4 regions of the Hoeflea sp. 108 genome follow, and region 3 is predicted to be linked to each of the others. Evidence: predicted binding sites of a transcription regulator. Region 3 holds the regulator's gene; each other region holds the start of a gene.

Region 1 (4,542 bases), 2.7 Mb from region 3:
GAGCTTGCCGGTGGAGACGATGCCGCGGCCGAGGCCAGCCAGCATCTTTTCGTTGAACAGCAGGGTCGGCGAGCGCGCCAACCCTTCATAAACAACGAGACGAATGGAGTTCGAGCCGATATCGATGATCGACAGCGGTCGGCGGTCCTTGAGCCGGCCCTGCGAGAGTTCTGCCATCAGCCGGCCGTCGCCTCCGCCTTCTTGCGGCGTTTGAACTGGGCAATGCGCTTGGGCGCATGAGACTTCAGCGCGTCACCCCGTCCGGAAAGGCTCGGATTGGTCATGAAATATTCCTGCGCATTGAACGGCTCTTCACCCTCGTCGAGCGTTATCCGCCGTGAGGTTCCATCCGCCAATACTTCGAAACTTTGCTGGTTGTCCATGATATTTCCCAGCATGACCTGCCCCAGCACCTGCTCGTGCACGGTCGAATGCTTGGCGATCGGCACCATGCATTCGACACGGCGGTCGAGATTGCGCGGCATCAGATCGGCCGAGCTGATGTAGACGATGGCCTCGTCCGAAGGCAGGCCGTGGCCATTGCCGAAGCAATAGATGCGGCTGTGCTCAAGGAAGCGGCCAACGATCGACTTGACGCGGATGTTCTCCGACAGGCCGGGAACCTGCGGTCTGAGACAGCAGATTCCGCGTACCACCAGATCGATCTCGACGCCGGCGCGGCTCGCCTCGTAGAGCGCATCGATGGTGATCGGATCGACCAGTGAGTTCATCTTCATCCAGATCTGCGCCGGCTTGCCGGCCTGGGCGTGCTCGATCTCGTCGGCGATGTGCTTGAGAATCCTGCTCCGCAGCGTGTAGGGCGACAGCGCGATGCACATTTCCTCTGCCGGCTCGGCGTAGCCGGTGATGAAGTTGAATATCTGGGCCACGTCGCGGGCAATGGCCGAGTCGGTGGTGAAGAAGGACAGGTCGGTGTAGATGCGCGCGGTAATCGGGTGATAGTTGCCGGTGCCAAGATGGACGTAGTTGCGCAGGCGGCCGTCCTCGCGTCGCACCACCAGCGACATCTTGGCGTGCGTCTTGAGCTCCAGGAAACCGAACACAACCTGCACGCCGGCACGCTCGAGATCGCGGGCCCAGCGGATGTTGGCCTCTTCGTCGAAGCGCGCCTTGAGCTCGACAAGTGCGGTCACCGACTTGCCGGCTTCGGCCGCATCTATCAGCGCACGCACGATGGGACTGTCGTTCGAGGTACGGTACAGCGTCTGCTTGATTGCCACGACCTCGGGATCGAGCGCTGCCTGCCTGATGAACTGCACCACCACGTCGAAGGATTCGTACGGGTGATGGACGACGAAGTCCTTTTCGCGGATCGCCGCGAAACAATCGCCGCGATGATCGCGGATACGCTCGGGGAAACGCGGATTGAAGGGCGGGAACTTGAGATCGTCGCGCGGCACGGCAACGATCTCGGAGATCTGGCTGATCGCCAAAGGACCGCTCAGGACGCTGACGCGGCTGGACGATACGCCGAGTTCGCTGGCGACGAACTCTCGCAACTCGGCAGGCATCTGGCTGTCGAACTCGATGCGGATCACCGAGCCGCGACGGCGGCGCTTCAGCGCGGTCTCGAACAGGCGCACCAGGTCTTCGGATTCTTCCTCGACCTCGATGTCGCTGTCGCGGATGATCTGGAACGTACCCGAGCCCTTCACCTCGTAGCCGGGGAACAGCTTGCCGATGAACAGGTTCACCGTTTCCTCGATCGGGATGAAGCGCACGGCGTGCTTGCGGTCGGGCAGACGGATGTAGCGGCGCAACGCAACCGGCAGGCGCAGCAAGGCCGTCATTTCCTCGCCGCCCTTGCGGTGGCGCAACTGCAGGGCGATGGAGAAGCCGAGATTGGGAATAAACGGAAACGGGTGCGCCGGGTCGATCGAAAGCGGCGTCAGCACCGGAAAGATCTGCTCCATGAAGTGGTCTTCGAGCCACTTCCGTTCTTCCTTCGTGAGCGCCCCTGCCGAGATCGTCTCGATACCCTCGGCCTTCAGCAGCTCCGCCAGGTTGGACAGGCTCTTCTGCTGGTCTTCCTGCAGGCGCTCGACCTCGAGCAGCAGCTGTTCGAGCTGCTGCTCCGGGGTGCGGCCGTCGGGGCTGCGGATGGTGATCCCCTCGCGCACCTGTCCGGCCAGGCCGGCGACGCGCACCATGAAGAACTCGTCGAGATTGGCAGCCGAGATCGACAGGAAGCGGACGCGCTCGAGCAGCGGATGATTGGGGTTCTGCGACTGCTCCAGCACGCGCCTGTTGAATTGCAGCCAGGAAAACTCGCGATTGACGAAACGGTCCGGGTTGCCGTCGGCGCCTTCAGTCCGCGACTTGTCATTGACGAAATCGGTATGGACCGGCTTCAACTGATTCATCTGCAACCCTTCCCCTATGCCGCGTGCCGCCGCTTATCCGGCTCAGATTATCCTCTGACAGGCAATTGCGACAGTTTCATTTCAGCATCTTGCAAACGCGGCGCTTATGATACAAAGCCTCCTCAATAGCGTTCCTTAGAAGGGAAAACTCCATGGCTGGCGGCTCCATCCCCCACTTCCAGAACGATGCTGGACACGCCGTGATCGAGATCGGCGTGAAGGAATTCATGTGCGTGGGCGCCAACCCGCCGTTCGACCATCCGCACGTCTTCCTAGACATGGGCGCCGACTCGGAAAAGGTCTGCCCCTACTGCTCGACGCTGTACCGCTATTCGGCACAGCTGAAGGCCACAGAGACCCAGCCGGCCGGCTGCCTCTACGTCGTCGACCGCGCGGCCTGACCACGGCGGTCGTGCATCCCCGACACATCGTCATTTCCGGGGCCGGCATCGCCGGCCTGACGGCGGCAATTGCCTTCGCCCGACGCGGCTTTGCAGTCCGCATCCTTGAGCGCGCGGCCGCGCTCGAAGAAGTCGGCGCAGGCTTGCAGATCTCGCCCAACGCGACCCGCATCCTCTCCCGCCTCGGCGTTCTCGACATTGTCGCTCCTTTGACCGTGCGGCCGGAAGCGGTGGTACTGCGCGACGCGACGACGCTGAAGGAGCGCGCGAGTGTGCCTCTCGGCGCTTCCGCCGAGCGCCGCTGGAAAGCGCCCTATCTCGTCGCCCACCGCGCCGACCTGCAAAGCGCCCTGCTCGCACGCGCCAACGAGATCGACAGCATCGAGCTTTCGCTCGGAACTTCGGTCACCGATGTTCAGCTTCGCAGTGACGGCATCACCGTTTCATTCGATCAGAACGGCATCAGCTCAGAAGTGAGCGCTTCGCTGTTCGTTGCGGCCGATGGCGTGTGGTCGCACAGCCGGCGCCTCGTCGGCCCCAACGAGAAGAGCCGTTTCAGTGGCTCGCTGGCCTGGCGCACCACGCTTCTGGCTGACAGTGATGCCGGCTGCCACTTTGCTGCGTTTAGCTCACCCGAGATGGTGACGACCTATCTGCATGGCGGCTTCCACCTGGTCGCCTACCCGATCCGCGCCGCCAGCGCGATCAATCTCGCGGCCTTCACCCCGGGACGGGCGATCACGGAACACTGGGCCGGCGAGACATCGCCCGATGCGTTGCGCCAGGCGATGCGCGACGCTGCTCCCCAGCTGGCGGAACTCGCCGACAAGGCTGCACCCTGGACCATCTGGCCGCTGCATACGGTCGATGCCAGCCGTCCCTGGACGTCACCGGGCGGCATCGCGCTGATCGGCGACGCGGCACACGCGATGACGCCGTTTGCGGCGCAGGGTGCGGCGATGGCAATCGAGGACGCCTACATGCTCGCCGATGCGGTCGCCTCGGCAACGAGCACAGCACAGGCGCTGTCCCAGTGGGAGGCCGCCCGCAAGCCGCGTGTCGCCCAGGTCGCACGGCGCGGCGCGCTCAACCACTTCGCCTGGAATGCGTCTGGCCCCGTCGCCTTGGCGCGCAACCTGTTTCTGAAGCTGAAGTCGCCTGATAGCCTCGCAGCCGACATGGACTGGCTCTATGGCTGGACGCCGCCGGGCTGGGCCGAAGACGGGGCGTTGTAGAGGCCGAGCGACCAATTCAGGGTCACCGGCAGCGGGTTCCACCAGCCGGTGGTCAACCCCGCCTTGCGCAAGGCAGCAGCGGTCCAGGTGTTGCAGCCGGCGAATGCGTTGAACTTGCCATTCGCCTCGAAGAACCCGTCGAACGCACCATAGGCGACACCAGGGATCGACTGCGGTCCGTTCGGCCCTCGGGTAAAACTCGCCTCTATGAAAGCGAGCAGCGCCTCAAATCCCGCGTCACTGACGTCAAATCGGCTGACGGTCGGCTGCGGCAGCGCGATGTTGCCGGCAAGATCGACATGCATGACCGAGTCGTCGAGCGTGAATGCCGCCAGAACAGGCCCCAGCTTCAGTTCCGACCAGGTCGGGGTACCGATGTAAAAGGCCTTGCTGCCCCAGCCGAAGACAAGATAGCGCGCCTCAGGCAGGTCGGTCTGGATGCCATTGTCACGCAGGAAGCCGAACCGTTGCAGCACCGCGGCGTCGATCGGCACGGCGATGTCGGTGTGGATCGGATTGGTG
Region 2 (4,542 bases), 170 kb from region 3:
CGGCGCTTCGCCGACGGGCTGGCCAGCCTTCTTCGCATCCTTCTGCGCCTGCACGGCCGCATCGTAAGGCGTGTCGAGCGCACCCTTGCGGCCGCAGGCCGAAACCACACCGACCGCAGCAATCAGCCCGAGCGTCACCAAAATCCTGCCAGCGGTCATGACCCATCCATCCGCGAAAATTTTCCCGCTGCTTGTAGCGGAGATTCTCGGGCTTTGCACCCCGGCTCGATCACGCTTTCGTAAGGCGCTTCTTCCAGTAGCGGACCTGTTTCTTGACCTCGGCAGGGGCGGTACCGCCGAACGAGGTGCGGCTCTTCACCGAGTTCTGTACCGACAGCACCGAGAAGATGTCCTGGGTGATGCCGTCATGGATCGATTTGAGGTCGTCGAGCGTGAGCTTTTCCAACCCGACCTTCTTGCTTTCGGCAAGGGCCACGGCCCTTCCGGTGACGTGGTGCGCCTCGCGGAACGGCATGCCGATCTCGCGCACCAGCCAGTCGGCAAGGTCGGTGGCGGTGGAGTAGCCCGAGCCCGCAGCCTTCTTCATCGCCTGGTCGTTGATGGTCATGTCGCCGACCATGCCGGTCATGGCGGCAAGCATCAGGTCGAGCGTCTCGGCGGCGTCGAACACGGCTTCCTTGTCTTCCTGCATGTCCTTGGAATAGGTCAGCGGCAGACCCTTCATGACGGTCAGAAGGCCGATCAGGTGGCCGTTGACGCGGCCGGTCTTGGCACGCACCAGTTCGGCCGCATCGGGGTTCTTCTTCTGCGGCATGATCGACGAGCCGGTGGAGAAACTGTCCGACAGGCGCACGAAGCCGAACTGCGGCGTCGACCAGATGACGATCTCTTCGGCGAGACGCGACATGTGTGTGGCGCAGATGGCGGCAATCGACAGGAACTCGAGTGCGTAGTCGCGGTCCGACACGCTGTCGAGCGAGTTGCGGGTCGGCTCACGGAAGCCGAGCGCCTTCGCCGTCTGGAAGCGATCGATGGGGAAGCCGGTGCCGGCAAGCGCTGCCGCGCCCAGCGGGCTTTCGTTCATGCGCTCGATGGCATCGCGGACGCGGCTCAAATCGCGGGCGAACATCTCGACATAGGCCATGCAATGGTGGCCGAAGGTCACCGGCTGCGCCGTCTGGAGATGGGTGAAGCCGGGCATGACGGTCGAGGCATGCTGCTCGGCGCGTTCGAGGAAGGCGGCGATCAGGCCCTTCAGCGCTTCGGCGACGCGATGGAACTCATCCTTGACCCAGAGGCGGAAGTCGACCGCCACCTGGTCGTTGCGCGAGCGCGCGGTGTGCAGGCGGCCGGCCGACGGGCCGATCAGTTCGGCGAGGCGCGCCTCGACATTCATGTGAATGTCTTCGAGCCGGGTCGAGAAGGTGAACTTGCCGTCCTCGATTTCTCGCAGGATCGTGTTCAGCCCGTGAGCGATTTTCTGTTGATCCTCGGCTGAAATAATGCCCGTTTCCGCCAACATCTCGGAATGGGCGACGGAGCCTCGGATGTCCTGGGCATAAAGCTTCTTGTCGAAGCCGATCGAGGCGTTGATCGCCTCCATGATCGCGGCCGGGCCCGAGGCAAAACGTCCGCCCCACATCTGGTTGCTGGCCTTCTTGTCGCTCATCGTGATAACCGGGCTCCGGAGAAAAACTGAATAGATGTCGGATCGCAGAAAGATGTTTCCCGCGCCACGCCATATTGCTCTAGCCGCCGTTGCAGGCGTAATCGCCGGCGCGGTTGCGGTATATGTCACGAGCCGCCATTCTGGCAACAATCCGCAGCCGGTGCCTGTCGCGGCCGACACCAGCGCCGAACTGACCGCCGCCGACAAGCAGTGCGCCGCCAAGGCGGATGCGGCCAAGGCGGTGGGGGCTGCAGCCACCGGGCATGTCGCGGCGATGATGCCGGCCGATCCGCCGCGCTCGCTCAAGTCGCTCGCCTTCAACGGCCCCGACGGCAAGCCGATGACGGTGGCCGATCATTCGGGCCGCACGCTGCTCATCAATCTCTGGGCTACCTGGTGTGCGCCCTGCCGCGCCGAGATGCCGGCGCTCGATGCGCTGGAGCGCGAAATGGGCGGTGACGAGTTCGAGGTTGTGGCGGTCAATGTCGACACCGGCGACGACACCAAGCCGAAGAAGTTCCTCGAAGAGACCGGCGTCGCCTCGCTCGGCTACTACCGCGAAAACACGCTGACGCTGTTCAACGATCTCAAGAAAAAGGGGCTGGCGCTCGGCCTGCCGGTGACACTTTTGGTCGACGGCGAAGGCTGCCTTCTCGCCAACATGAACGGCCCCGCCGAATGGGCGAGCCCCGACGCGAAGAAGCTGATCGAGGCGGCGCTGGCAAAATAAGCCGGCGCCAGAGCAAAATTATCCCCAGAGAAGCTGGCAATCATCGGTTGCATCGACGGTTCGATTCTGGTTCGCGCCGTCGCCGCGCGAAACGGTTTTCGCACGCGGCAGGCCATCCCGCAGCGTGGTTGTTAGCTGGCTCTGGCGTTGCCTTAAGCTTGCTTGAATATGACGTTTTGCTTTCGCTTTTATGAAAATCGAAAGCCAGTCGGCCGGTTGCAGGCCAGCCGAAAGCGAAGCGCGCCGAACCCGCCGTTCATACCTTTGCTACAAAACTGTTGTCGGGCTGTCATAATCCGACAATACTGCTCCCTGCGAAACTAAACCTTTCGCCAACCAGAACGGGAGCGAGACATGAAGACCCTAGGCTTCGCGGCGGGTGTAGCCGCGACAATGACGCTGTTGTCCAGCACCTCCGCATTCGCCGTCACCGAGATTTCCTGGTGGCACGCCATGACCGGCGCGAACAACGAGGTCGTCAACCAGCTGTCCGACGAATTCAACAAGAGCCAGAGCGAGTACAAGATCGTTCCGGTGTTCAAGGGCACCTATCCGGAAACGCTGAATGCCGGCATCGCCGCCTTCCGCGCCAAGCAGCCGCCGGCGATCATGCAGGTCTTCGATGCAGGCACGGGCACGATGATGGGCGCCGAGGGCGCCATCAAGCCGGTGGCCGAGATCCTGTCGATGGGCGGTCAGGCCTTCGACAAGAGCCAGTACCTGCCGGGCATCGTCTCCTACTACTCGAAGCCCGACGGCACGATGCTGTCGTTCCCCTACAACTCGTCCTCGCCGATCCTCTACTACAACAAGGACATCTTCCAGAAAGCCGGCCTCGACGTCGACAATCCGCCCAAGACCTGGGGCGAGGTCTGGGATGCCGCCAAGAAGATCAAGTCGAGCGGTGCAGCACCGTGCGGCTTCACTTCGACCTGGCTGACCTGGATCCACACCGAGAATTTCGCGGCCTGGAACAACGTCTCCTACGGCACCAATGAAAACGGCATCGGCGGCACCGACGTCGAGCTGAAGATCAACGCGCCGGCCTTCGTCAAGCACTTCCAGGAGCTCGCCGACCTCGCCAAGGACGGCACCTTCAAGTATGGCGGCCGCACATCGGAAGCCAAGCAGATCTTCCTTGCCGGCGAATGCGGCATCTTCACCGAATCCTCTGGCGGTCTCGGCGACATCGTCAAGTCGGGCATGAACTACGGCACGGGCCAGCTGCCCTACGAGGCGGACGCCGCGGGTGCGCCGCAGAACACCATCCCTGGCGGCGCGTCGCTGTGGGTCTTCGCCGGCCTGCCGGATGAGCAGTACAAGGGCGTTGCCGCTTTCTTCAACTTCCTGTCGCAGACGCCGATCCAGGCGCGCCTGCACCAGGTGTCCGGCTACCTGCCGGTTACGCTTGCGGCTTATGAAGAGACCAAGAAGTCTGGCTTCTACGACAAGAACCCGGCCCGCGAGATCCCGATCAAGCAGATGATGGGCAAGGCCCCGACCGAGAATTCGAAGGGCGTCCGCCTCGTCAACCTGCCGCAGGTCCGCGACATCGAGAACGAAGAGCTCGAAAAGATGCTCGCGGGACAGCAGACCGCTCAGCAGGCGCTCGATAACACTGTCGCGCGCGGCAACAAGGCGATCCAGGAAGCCATCGGCAACTGACAGCCGGGCCAGGGAGCGTGATCCTCTTCACCCCCTCTGGCCTGCCGGCCATCTCCCCCTCAAAAGGGGAGATCGGCCGGCATCGTCCCGTTCGCCAATCGTATCCGCTGCAAATACTGCACTGCTGCAGGAGCCGCTGATCTCCCTCCACTTTTGAAGGGGAGATGGCCGGCAGGCCAGAGAGGGGTGTCGCCATGCATTCGTCTCCGCAATCCTTCCCCACTGGAACGGCCACATGAGTCCACGCGTCGTCTTCCCCAACCGCATCCTGCCTTATCTGCTGGTTGCGCCGCAGCTGGCGATCACGCTGGTGTTCTTCTACTGGCCGGCCAGCCAGGCGCTGCGCCAGTCGATGCTGAAGGAAGATCCCTTCGGGCTGTCGTCCAAATTCGTCTGGTTCGCCAATTTCAAGAAGGTGCTGTCGGACCCGAACTATCTCAATTCGGTCCACGTCACGATCGTCTTTTCGGTCGCCACCGCGGCCGTCGCCATGGCCACCGCACTGCTGCTCGCCGTC
Region 3 (4,542 bases):
ACCGAACAGGTCTGATAGGTGTTAGTTGCAGGCAGCGACCGAACCGGCGGCCACGCCCTGGCAAACGACGTCCTTGCCAACCCAGCCGGCATCGATGACGACGTTGAGGTTGTCCTTGGTGATCGCAACCGGCGTCAGGAACACCGAGTTCAGCTCGAGGCCGCCGGGCGTCTTGAACTTGGTGACGTTGGCAACCTCTTCCATCTTCTTGCCGTCGGCAAGCTGCGAGGCGATTTCAGCCGCGTTCTTGCCGAGTTCGCGCGCATCCTTCCACACCGACACGGTCTGGGTGCCGAGTGCGATGCGGTTGAGAGCGGCATGATCGCCGTCCTGGCCCGAGACCGGCACCGAGCCGGCAAGACCCTGTGCCTGGAGGGCTGCGATCGCGCCGCCGGCGGTGCCGTCGTTCGATGCCACCACCGCGTCGACCTTGTTGTCGTTGGCGGTCAGGAACTGCTCCATATTCTTCTGGGCATTGGCCGGCAGCCAGCCGTCGGTATAGGCCTCGCCGACATTCTTGATCTTGCCGCCGTCGATGGCTTCCTTCAGCACTTCCATCTGGCCGGCGAACAGGAAGTCGGCGTTCGGATCGGCACCGCTGCCCTTGATGAAGACGTAGTTGCCTTCAGGCTTGGCGGCGAACACGCCCTTGGCCTGCAGGCGACCGACTTCCTTGTTGTCGAAGGTCAGGTAGAAGGCGTCCTTGTTCTCGATCAGGCGATCGTAGCCGACGACAGGGATACCCTCGGCGACCGCCTTGTCGACGGCCGGGCCGATGGCCGAAGCGTCCTGCGCCAGGATGATCAGGGCGTTGGCGCCCTGCGAGATCAGGCTTTCGACGTCGGTGAGCTGCTTGGCCGGCGACGACTGGGCATCAGCCGAGATGTACTTGTCGCCGGCGGCCTCGATGGCCGCCTTCATGGCAGCTTCGTCGGTCTTCCAGCGCTCTTCCTGGAAGTTCGACCACGAAACGCCGATAACCTTGTCCTTCGCCTCGGCGACTGCCGCAAGCGACATCGACATGGCGACACCCGCCAGAATGGCGGTTGTAAATTTCCTCATAGTTTCCTCCCTGCGCCCAACGGGCGCGCTTCTGCGGTAGCCCTTGGAGAAGCTCATTTTTTCGAGCCTCGAAAAAATAGTGACTCAGCCATTGTCGGCTGTCAACATGGTTTCACCATGCCTTGCTAATTTTTTCGAGCGCCGAAATAAATAAAGACAATTTGCGCCGGCTCTGGCAGGATAAGAATGCGCTGGCGACTGCCCCTTAAGAAAGGCAGCGTTCCACCGGGAGGAAGACGCACACATGTCGGTCGGCATACGTCACGACGATCTGAGACGGCGCAACCGCGCCATGGTTATATCGGCAGTCCGGCGAGCAAGCCAGCCCTCGCGCACCGAGATCGCGGCCGTCACCGGGCTCAGCCACTCGACCATCTCGACCATATCCTCCGACCTCATAGCCGAAGGCATCCTTGCCGAGGCCAAGGGTGGCGAACAGTCGCCGATGAAGCGCGGCCGGCCCCAGGTGGGCCTGGCGCTCGAAGCCGACGCCGCCTCGGTTGTTGCCGTCGTCCTGTCGCTCAACCACCTGTCGGCTTCGGTCATCGACTATGCCGGCAACCAGATCGTCGAGGAGACCCGACGGCTGGTCACCCAGCGACTGCCCGCCAAGGCGCTGGTCGACGAATGCGTCGCCATCGTGCGTCAGGTCATCGCGCGCAGCGGGCGCCCGCAAGCGTCAGTACTGCGCATCGCGCTGGCCATCCAGGGCACCACGGATGCCGGCGCCCGCAAGCTCCTGTGGTCGCCGATTACCCCACATGACGACATCCAGTTCGCCGACAGGCTCGAGCGCGAATTCGGTGTGACGGTGACCGTCGAAAACGACTGCAACATGATCGCCGAGGCCCTGCACTGGCGCGACCCGGCGCGCTATCGCGACGACTTTATCGCCATCCTGCTTTCCCACGGCATTGGCATGGGCCTGGTCATCAAGGGCGAGTTGTTCACCGGCACGCAATCGTCGGGCGCCGAGTTCGGCCATATGGTCCACCGCCCCGACGGAGCGTTGTGCCGCTGCGGCCGCCGCGGCTGCATCGAGGCCTATGCCGGCAATTATGCGATCTGGCGCAACGCCCGGCTCGGCGACGAAAACGCCGAGCCGCTGGCCGACCTCTCCGACGAGGACATCAAGGCGCTCGCCGACGCCGCGCGCGACCATGACGGCCCCGAGCGCGAGGCCTTCCGCAAGGCGGGCGAGGCAATCGGTTTCGGCCTCGGCTCGATGTTCGCGCTGTTCGACCCCGCCCCCCTCGCCTTCGTCGGTGTCGGCGCCACCGCCTTCGACATCATGGAGCCGTATGTGCGCTCGGCCATCGCCAAGACGGCCGGCGGCACGCACTCCAAGGCGATCTCTTTCGACACCGAGCCGAACGAGGTCCCCCTGATCCGCGAAGGCTGCACCATGCGCGCCCTGCTCTATGTCGACGAGGAAGTCTTTGCGGCGGGCTCGGTGCCGCGGCGGGCCGAGGCAGACATTCCGCTCAAGGACATTTGATTTCGGCCGTCGCAATTAAGACGATCGCCGCGACCATACTGCCGTGCTAGACGACAGTCCGCGACCGCCCTTGAAAGGCCCAGCCTGGCAAAGAGGCGGAACCAACCCTGGAACCGACGTGTCGTCCGTTTCGGAGACGTTGCGATGACCAGTCTGCTGCGTAACATCCTGGCCGGCGTAGGCCTTTTGTGTGCCTCATCGTTTTCAGCATCAGCCACCCCGAACCCCATGCCGCTTGTCGCGGGAGATTCGGCAATGGTCATTCCCATTGCCCAGGGCTGCGGGGCGGGAGGCTGGCGAGGGCCATATGGCGGATGCCGCTATGGGCGTGTCGTACACCGTGCACGTCACGCTTACGGGTGCCCTCCGGGCTATTGGCGCGGCCCATACGGCCATTGCCGCAATACGCCGTATCACGGGCGGTTGCCATATGGCGGATGGCGCTGACCGCCCGCTGCGCGAACGTCTGATCATGTTCGATAAGCCGGCGAGCCAAATTTAACTGTCTCGCCGGCCGGGCGCCTAATCCTCGCGGATGGCGTAGCCGGCACCGCGGATGGTGCGGATCACGTCGGGCATGCGGCCGTTGTTGACCGCCTTGCGCAGGCGCCCGACATGCACGTCCACGGTGCGTTCGTCGATATAGATCGTCTCGCCCCAGACATTGTCGAGCAACTGGCTGCGCGAGAACACGCGGCCCGGATGCCGCATCATGAACTCGAGCAGGCGGAACTCTGTCGGCCCGAGCTTGATCTCGCTCTTCTTGCGGTAGACCCGGTGCGACTCGCGGTCGAGCAGGATGTCGCCGACCTTGAGGATGGACGACAGCACCTCGGGCTTGGCCCTGCGCAGCAGAGCCTTCACCCGCGCCATGAACTCAGGCGTCGAGAACGGCTTCACCAGATAGTCGTCGGCACCGGTCGACAACCCGCGCACCCGGTCGCTTTCCTCGCCGCGTGCCGTCAGCATGATGATCGGCAGCCGCTCGGTCTCCGGGCGCATCCTCAGCCTGCGGCACAGCTCGATGCCGGACAATGCGGGCACCATCCAGTCGAGCACCAGCAGGTCGGGAACGTTTTCCTGCAGACGGATTTCGGCCTCGTCGCCACGGGTGACGACCTCGACCTGATAGCCTTCGGATTCGAGATTGTAGCGAAGCAGCACGCCCAGCGGCTCTTCGTCTTCAACGACCATGACCTTTGGAGCGATCATCGCCTGTACCTTGTCCTTGCGCACGGCCCGATCAGGACCATGCGCTGGTTTAACCTATGCAGCGCCCCCGCGCCAAACGCATGCGGTGCGGAAGTTCTCAGTTCGAAACCGTCGTGGTTTCGTCGACCTTGGGCCGATTGAGCGGAAGCTGCTCGCCGGTCACCACGAAATAGGCGTTCTCGGCGATATTGGTCACATGGTCGCCGATGCGTTCGAGGTTCTTGGCGCAGAACAGCAGATGGGTGCAGGCCGTGATGTTGCGCGGATCTTCCATCATGTAGGTCAGGAGTTCGCGGAACACGGCATTGTACTGGATGTCGATCTTCTGGTCGTCGATGCGCAGGCCTTTCAGGCCTTCCGGCTGACGCGCCACATAGAGGTCGACCACGCCACGCACCTGTCCCAGCACCAGCTGCGACATGGCATCGATCGAGTGCGCCAGGTTGCGCGGCGTCGGCATCTGGCCGACGGCGCCGACGCGCTTGGCTATGTTCTTGGCAAGATCGCCGATGCGCTCGAGATCGCCAGCCATGCGGATGGCGCCGACCACGGCGCGCAGATCCTGCGCCATCGGCTGGCGCTTGGCGATCAGCGTGATGGCTGCGTTGTCGAGCTCACGCTGCTTGGCGTCCATGATCGCGTCGTCGGCGATCACGTTCTGGGCCATCGCCTGGTCGGACGACAGCAATGCCCGGATGGCGCCCGCGACCATCGAACCGGCGAGATCGCCCATGTCGCGGATGAGCTGGTCGACATGCTTGAGTTCTTCG
Region 4 (4,542 bases), 3.8 Mb from region 3:
GCCCCCGGTCCGGCGATACGCCGGAAGCAATGGCAATCGCCATCGACAGAGGCAGCGCCACGATCGCCACTGTCAGCCCGGCAATAGCATCGGCCTTGAATTGCCTGGTGCCATAGCCCTCGCGCAAAACCGTCACCAGCTTCGGCGTGAACAGCTCCGCGAAGCTCGGCTGCCTGTGCTGCGGTCCGTGCTGTCCTGGATTGCTGCCTGCGTCCATCATCCCACCACGTGGCAAACGCGGCGGGATCGTCGGCAGAACTGTCGGCGGTCGCGTCGCGACTACATCGCGCGGATCGTCAGGGAACTCAGGTTTTTTTCCTCAGCCGCACGCCCCGGCCGCCGGTGTCGCTCTCGCCGATCAGCTCCACGCCGGCAGCGTTCAGCGCCTCGACGACCTTGGTCAGCGTGTCGACCACGCCGCGCACCACGCCCTCGCTCGCTTCCATGCGCTGTATGGTTGGCACCGACACGCCTGCGAGGTCCGCGAGCGTCTTCTGGTCGATGCCTGCCAGCGCTCGTGCGGCGCGCATCTGTGCGGCTGTGATCACTGAGATGTTCCCGTCTCGATCCGCACTATAAATGTATCATACATTCATAGTGATGTTTCAAGCATCATTATTGATGCCTATGCCCCATGTTACGCGTCGCCCTCTGCTGGCCGCATCAGATAGCGGCTGACCAGCCAGCACAAAGTCGCCCAGGCAAAACCGGCGCACCAGCCCGCAAGCACGTCTGAAGGCCAGTGCACGCCGAGATATACCCGGCTGATGCCGACCATGAGTGTGGTCAGGATGGCGATGGAAAAGACAAAGACCGTCGTCGCCCGGCCCGGCAGGAAGCGCGCCAGCAGCGCACCCAGCGTCAGGTAGGTCACTGCCGACAGCATCGCGTGCCCGCTCGGAAAGCTCATCGTGTAGACCTGCGCCAGATGCGGTACGAGCTCGGGGCGAGGACGGTCGATGCCGAGCTTGAGCAGGCTCGACAGCACCTGACCGCCCGCCACCGAGACGAACACGAACAGCGCCGGCCCCCAGCGCCTGGTCATGCCGAGAAAGATGATAGTGATGGCGGTGATGTAGATCAGCACGGAGGCGCTGCCGAGTGCTGTGATGTCGCGCATGGCCTCTTCCATCCACAGCGGGCCGATCGGGTCGGCCGGGTTGCCCGCCTCGCGGAAGAACAGCAGGATGTCGGTGTCGAAGGCATGCGGGGCGGCGTCGCGCGCGATCTCGGAGAGCTCGACGAAGCCCCACAGGCCGCCGGCGATGATGATGCCGGCCGCCAAAAGCGAAAACTCGATCCTGTTCCACAATCTGTCGTGCATCGTCCTGTCGTTTCCGTTTCGCCGTTCGTCTTCGGGATGGCTCCTAATCGGCTGTTACGCAACAAGTGGGGAAGCCTTTCCCAAAGAAAAGGCGCCCATGCAAAAGGTCGCAGCGCATCAACCCGAGAACCACAATCGGTTTGCGAAGAGTGCGAGGCGGCACTCCAAAGTCTGCTGCGCGCGGCCTCGCCGATCACGCTTTGTGGAGCGGCCGATTTTCGGCGAAATTGTCATGCTGTTGTTATCTCCTCCCCTTAGCGGTGCCGGCGAACCCCAAGCCGTATGCTAGCCAGAGGTCGACATCATGAACCAACCCTACGATCAGAAGTTCCGCACCTCGATGCTCGAGGACAATGACGGTCCCGGCCACAACCCGACCGACAACCGGACCATGGGCGACATCATCGCGGCCCGCTTCTCGCGCCGCGGCTTCCTCAAGGGCTCGCTCGCCGTCTCGGCCATTGCCGCCACCGTCAGCCCCATCGCCATCATCCTGGCCGACGACGCCCGCGCCGCTTCGGGCTCGGCTTTCAACTTCGACGAGGTCGAGGCGGGCATCGACGACAAGCATCATGTCGCATCAGGCTATGATGCCGACGTGCTTCTGCGCTGGGGCGATCCGATCTTTGCCGATGCTCCCGAGTTCGATCCGACCAACCAGTCGGCGGAGGCGCAAGCCAAACAGTTCGGCTACAACAACGACTATGTCGGCTACATCGCGCTCGAAGGCTCGTCCGACCACGGCCTGCTCGTGGTCAACCACGAATACACCAACGAGCACCTGATGTTCCCGGGTATCGTCAAGCTCGTCGATGGCAAGGTCGAGGTTGCGCCTGCCGACCAGAAGCGCGTCGACATCGAGATGGCAGCCCATGGCGGTTCGATCGTCGAGATCCGCAAACAGGACGGCAAGTGGCAGCCCGTCCGCGATGGCAAGCTCAACCGACGCATCACCTCGTCCACCGAAATGCAGATTACCGGCCCGGCCGCTGGCAGCGACCGCTTGAAGACCAATGCCGACGCGACCGGCACCAAGGTTTTCGGCACCGTCAACAACTGCGCCGGCGGCGTCACGCCCTGGGGCACCTACATCATGGCCGAGGAGAATTTCCACGGCTATTTCGGCGGCGAACTGCCCGCCGGTCACCCCGAGGCCGCCAATTACAAGCGCGTCGGTGTGCCCGAGGGCACCTATGAATGGCACAAATTCTATGACCGCTTCGACGTTGCCAAGGAGCCGAACGAGCCGAACCGCTTCGGCTGGATCGTCGAGGTCGACGTCAACGACCCGAACTCCGTGCCGAAGAAGCGCACTGCCCTCGGTCGCTTCCGCCACGAAGGTGCTGAATCGATCGTGGCTGGCGACGGCCGCGTCGTCTTCTACCTCGGCGACGACGAGCGCTTCGACTACGTCTACAAGTTCGTGACCAAGGGCAAGTTCAACGCCAACGACCGCGCCGCCAATCTCGACCTGCTCGATGAAGGCACGCTTTATGTCGCCAAGTTTGCCGAAGACGGCTCGTTCGTCTGGCTGCCACTGGTCCAGGGCGAGGGCCCGCTGACGGCTGCAAACGGCTTTGCCAGCCAGGCAGACGTGGTCATCGAGGCCCGCCGCGCCGGCGACCTGCTCGAGGCCACCAAGATGGACCGTCCCGAAGACATCCAGCCCAACGGCGTCAACGGCAAGGTCTATGTGATGCTGACCAACAACTCGAAGCGCAAGACCGACCAGGTCGACGCCGCCAATCCGCGCGCCGAAAACGCCTTCGGCCACATCATCGAGCTGGTCGAAGACGCAGGCGATTTCACGGCTACCAAGGGCAAGTGGGAAATCCTGCTCAAATGCGGCGACCCCTCGGTCGCCGAGGTAGGCGCCTCGTTCTCGACCTCGACCACTGAGAATGGCTGGTTCGGCATGCCCGACAACTGCGCCGTCGACTCCGCCGGCCGCCTTTGGGTCGCCACCGACGGCAACTCGCCCAAGGCCACCGGCCGCACCGACGGTCTCTGGGCTGTCGACACCGAGGGTGATGCCCGCGCTACCTCCAAGCTGTTCTTCCGCGTGCCTGTCGGCGCCGAAATGTGCGGCCCGCTGTTCACGCCTGACGACCAGACGGCCTTCGTCGCCGTCCAGCATCCGGGCGACGGCGGCGAGGATTGGGAAGGCTTCGGCCGTCCGTCCTACTACGAGGACCTTTCGACCCGTTGGCCCGACTTCAAGCCCGACATGCCGGTCCGTCCTGCCGTCGTCGCCATTACCAGGCAGGGCGGCGGCAAGATCGCCGTCTGATCCGGACAGAACCTATGTGACGACAATGGGGGCCGTTGGCCCCCATTTTTTTGCGCGTTGCCGCGTTGGCCGCGGATTCAAGCGCTGATGCTGCACGCGATGCAACCTTGAAGGTTGACTGTGGCGTGCCCCTTCCACCGTCATTCCCGGCCCGTGAGCCAGTGAAACGAGCGGAGAGTGTCGGGAATCCATGCTGAGACGGCGACGGACCAGGATCGGTGCAGGATTTGCACCTGTGTCCGATCTTACAAGCTCGGGAAGAGCGGTAATTGCCAGCTACGCCCTATTTCCCGGCCAGTGCCGGCCCGAGCGTGATCAGCGCCACCGCGATCACCGCAAAGCCCACGCCCACGCCCTGGATGCCGGTCAGCCTCTCGCCGAAATAGAGGATGGCGACGAGGTTGACGGCAATCAGCTGGATCACCGCCGACAGCGAGAACGACACCGACATGCCGAACTCGCGCACCAGTCGCAGCATGATCAGATTGCCCAGCGAATAGAGGATCAGCGTCACCACCAGCTTGCCGATGGTTGGCTCGATGCCCCAGGTCTTGGCCACCATCGCGGCAATCAGGAATATGACGGTCGAAAAACCAAGCAGCGAAAGGCCGACAACGGACATTTTCAGGCAAGCTCCCACGAGTGCCCGCGATTTGCTCCGAATGCCGCCCCGGCGTCAAGCACGCCAGCGACCCGCTCCAACGCTATCGCGGCATGGCGGCCATTTTGGGCTTCTGACCGCTGGGTTGCTGCGGCTCATTCCAGATCTGGACCGTCTTGCCCTTCTGCAATGTTACGGCATCGATGAATGGCACGACGGCCCCGGAGCTGGCGCTCCATGCGCCAGCTCCTTGTCGCCCGCCTGATCGCGCTGGGCGGCCCGCGACAACGCCTGCGAAATCAAATCAGCTGCCCGCCCGCCGGGATC

The links. The regulator PhoB, encoded in region 3, activates phosphate uptake and scavenging genes when phosphate is short. The targets are predictions, from matches to a motif close to TGTCATNNANCTGTCAT.
Region 1: B015_RS0108050 (RNA degradosome polyphosphate kinase) is a predicted target of PhoB. The motif match lies at 2,452-2,468, and genes of this name have one in related genera.
Region 2: ugpB (sn-glycerol-3-phosphate ABC transporter substrate-binding protein UgpB) is a predicted target of PhoB. The motif match lies at 2,637-2,653, and genes of this name have one in related genera.
Region 4: B015_RS0102945 (PhoX family phosphatase) is a predicted target of PhoB. The motif match lies at 1,553-1,569, and genes of this name have one in related genera.

The regions. Positions count from the first base shown of each region.
Region 1 is NZ_KB890024.1:1,645,477-1,650,018, reverse strand. Features, by position in the region: gene ppx (exopolyphosphatase) at 1-177, opposite strand, end outside; gene B015_RS0108050 (RNA degradosome polyphosphate kinase) at 177-2,384, opposite strand; gene B015_RS0108045 (zinc-finger domain-containing protein) at 2,537-2,785, shown strand; gene B015_RS0108040 (FAD-dependent monooxygenase) at 2,797-4,020, shown strand; gene B015_RS30615 (TIGR02117 family protein) at 3,975-4,542, opposite strand, start outside.
Region 2 is NZ_KB890024.1:4,205,117-4,209,658, reverse strand. Features, by position in the region: gene B015_RS0120890 (lipoprotein) at 1-159, opposite strand, end outside; gene argH (argininosuccinate lyase) at 230-1,630, opposite strand; gene B015_RS0120880 (TlpA disulfide reductase family protein) at 1,665-2,360, shown strand; gene ugpB (sn-glycerol-3-phosphate ABC transporter substrate-binding protein UgpB) at 2,715-4,025, shown strand; gene ugpA (sn-glycerol-3-phosphate ABC transporter permease UgpA) at 4,261-4,542, shown strand, end outside.
Region 3 is NZ_KB890024.1:4,377,773-4,382,314, forward strand. Features, by position in the region: gene xylF (D-xylose ABC transporter substrate-binding protein) at 22-1,062, opposite strand; gene B015_RS0121705 (ROK family protein) at 1,307-2,560, shown strand; gene phoB (phosphate regulon transcriptional regulator PhoB) at 3,083-3,772, opposite strand; gene phoU (phosphate signaling complex protein PhoU) at 3,870-4,542, opposite strand, start outside.
Region 4 is NZ_KB890024.1:599,813-604,354, forward strand. Features, by position in the region: gene B015_RS0102930 (SulP family inorganic anion transporter) at 1-220, opposite strand, end outside; gene B015_RS0102935 (helix-turn-helix transcriptional regulator) at 306-548, opposite strand; gene B015_RS0102940 (phosphatase PAP2 family protein) at 638-1,324, opposite strand; gene B015_RS0102945 (PhoX family phosphatase) at 1,629-3,614, shown strand; gene B015_RS0102950 (hypothetical protein) at 3,898-4,236, opposite strand; gene B015_RS0102955 (hypothetical protein) at 4,515-4,542, opposite strand, start outside.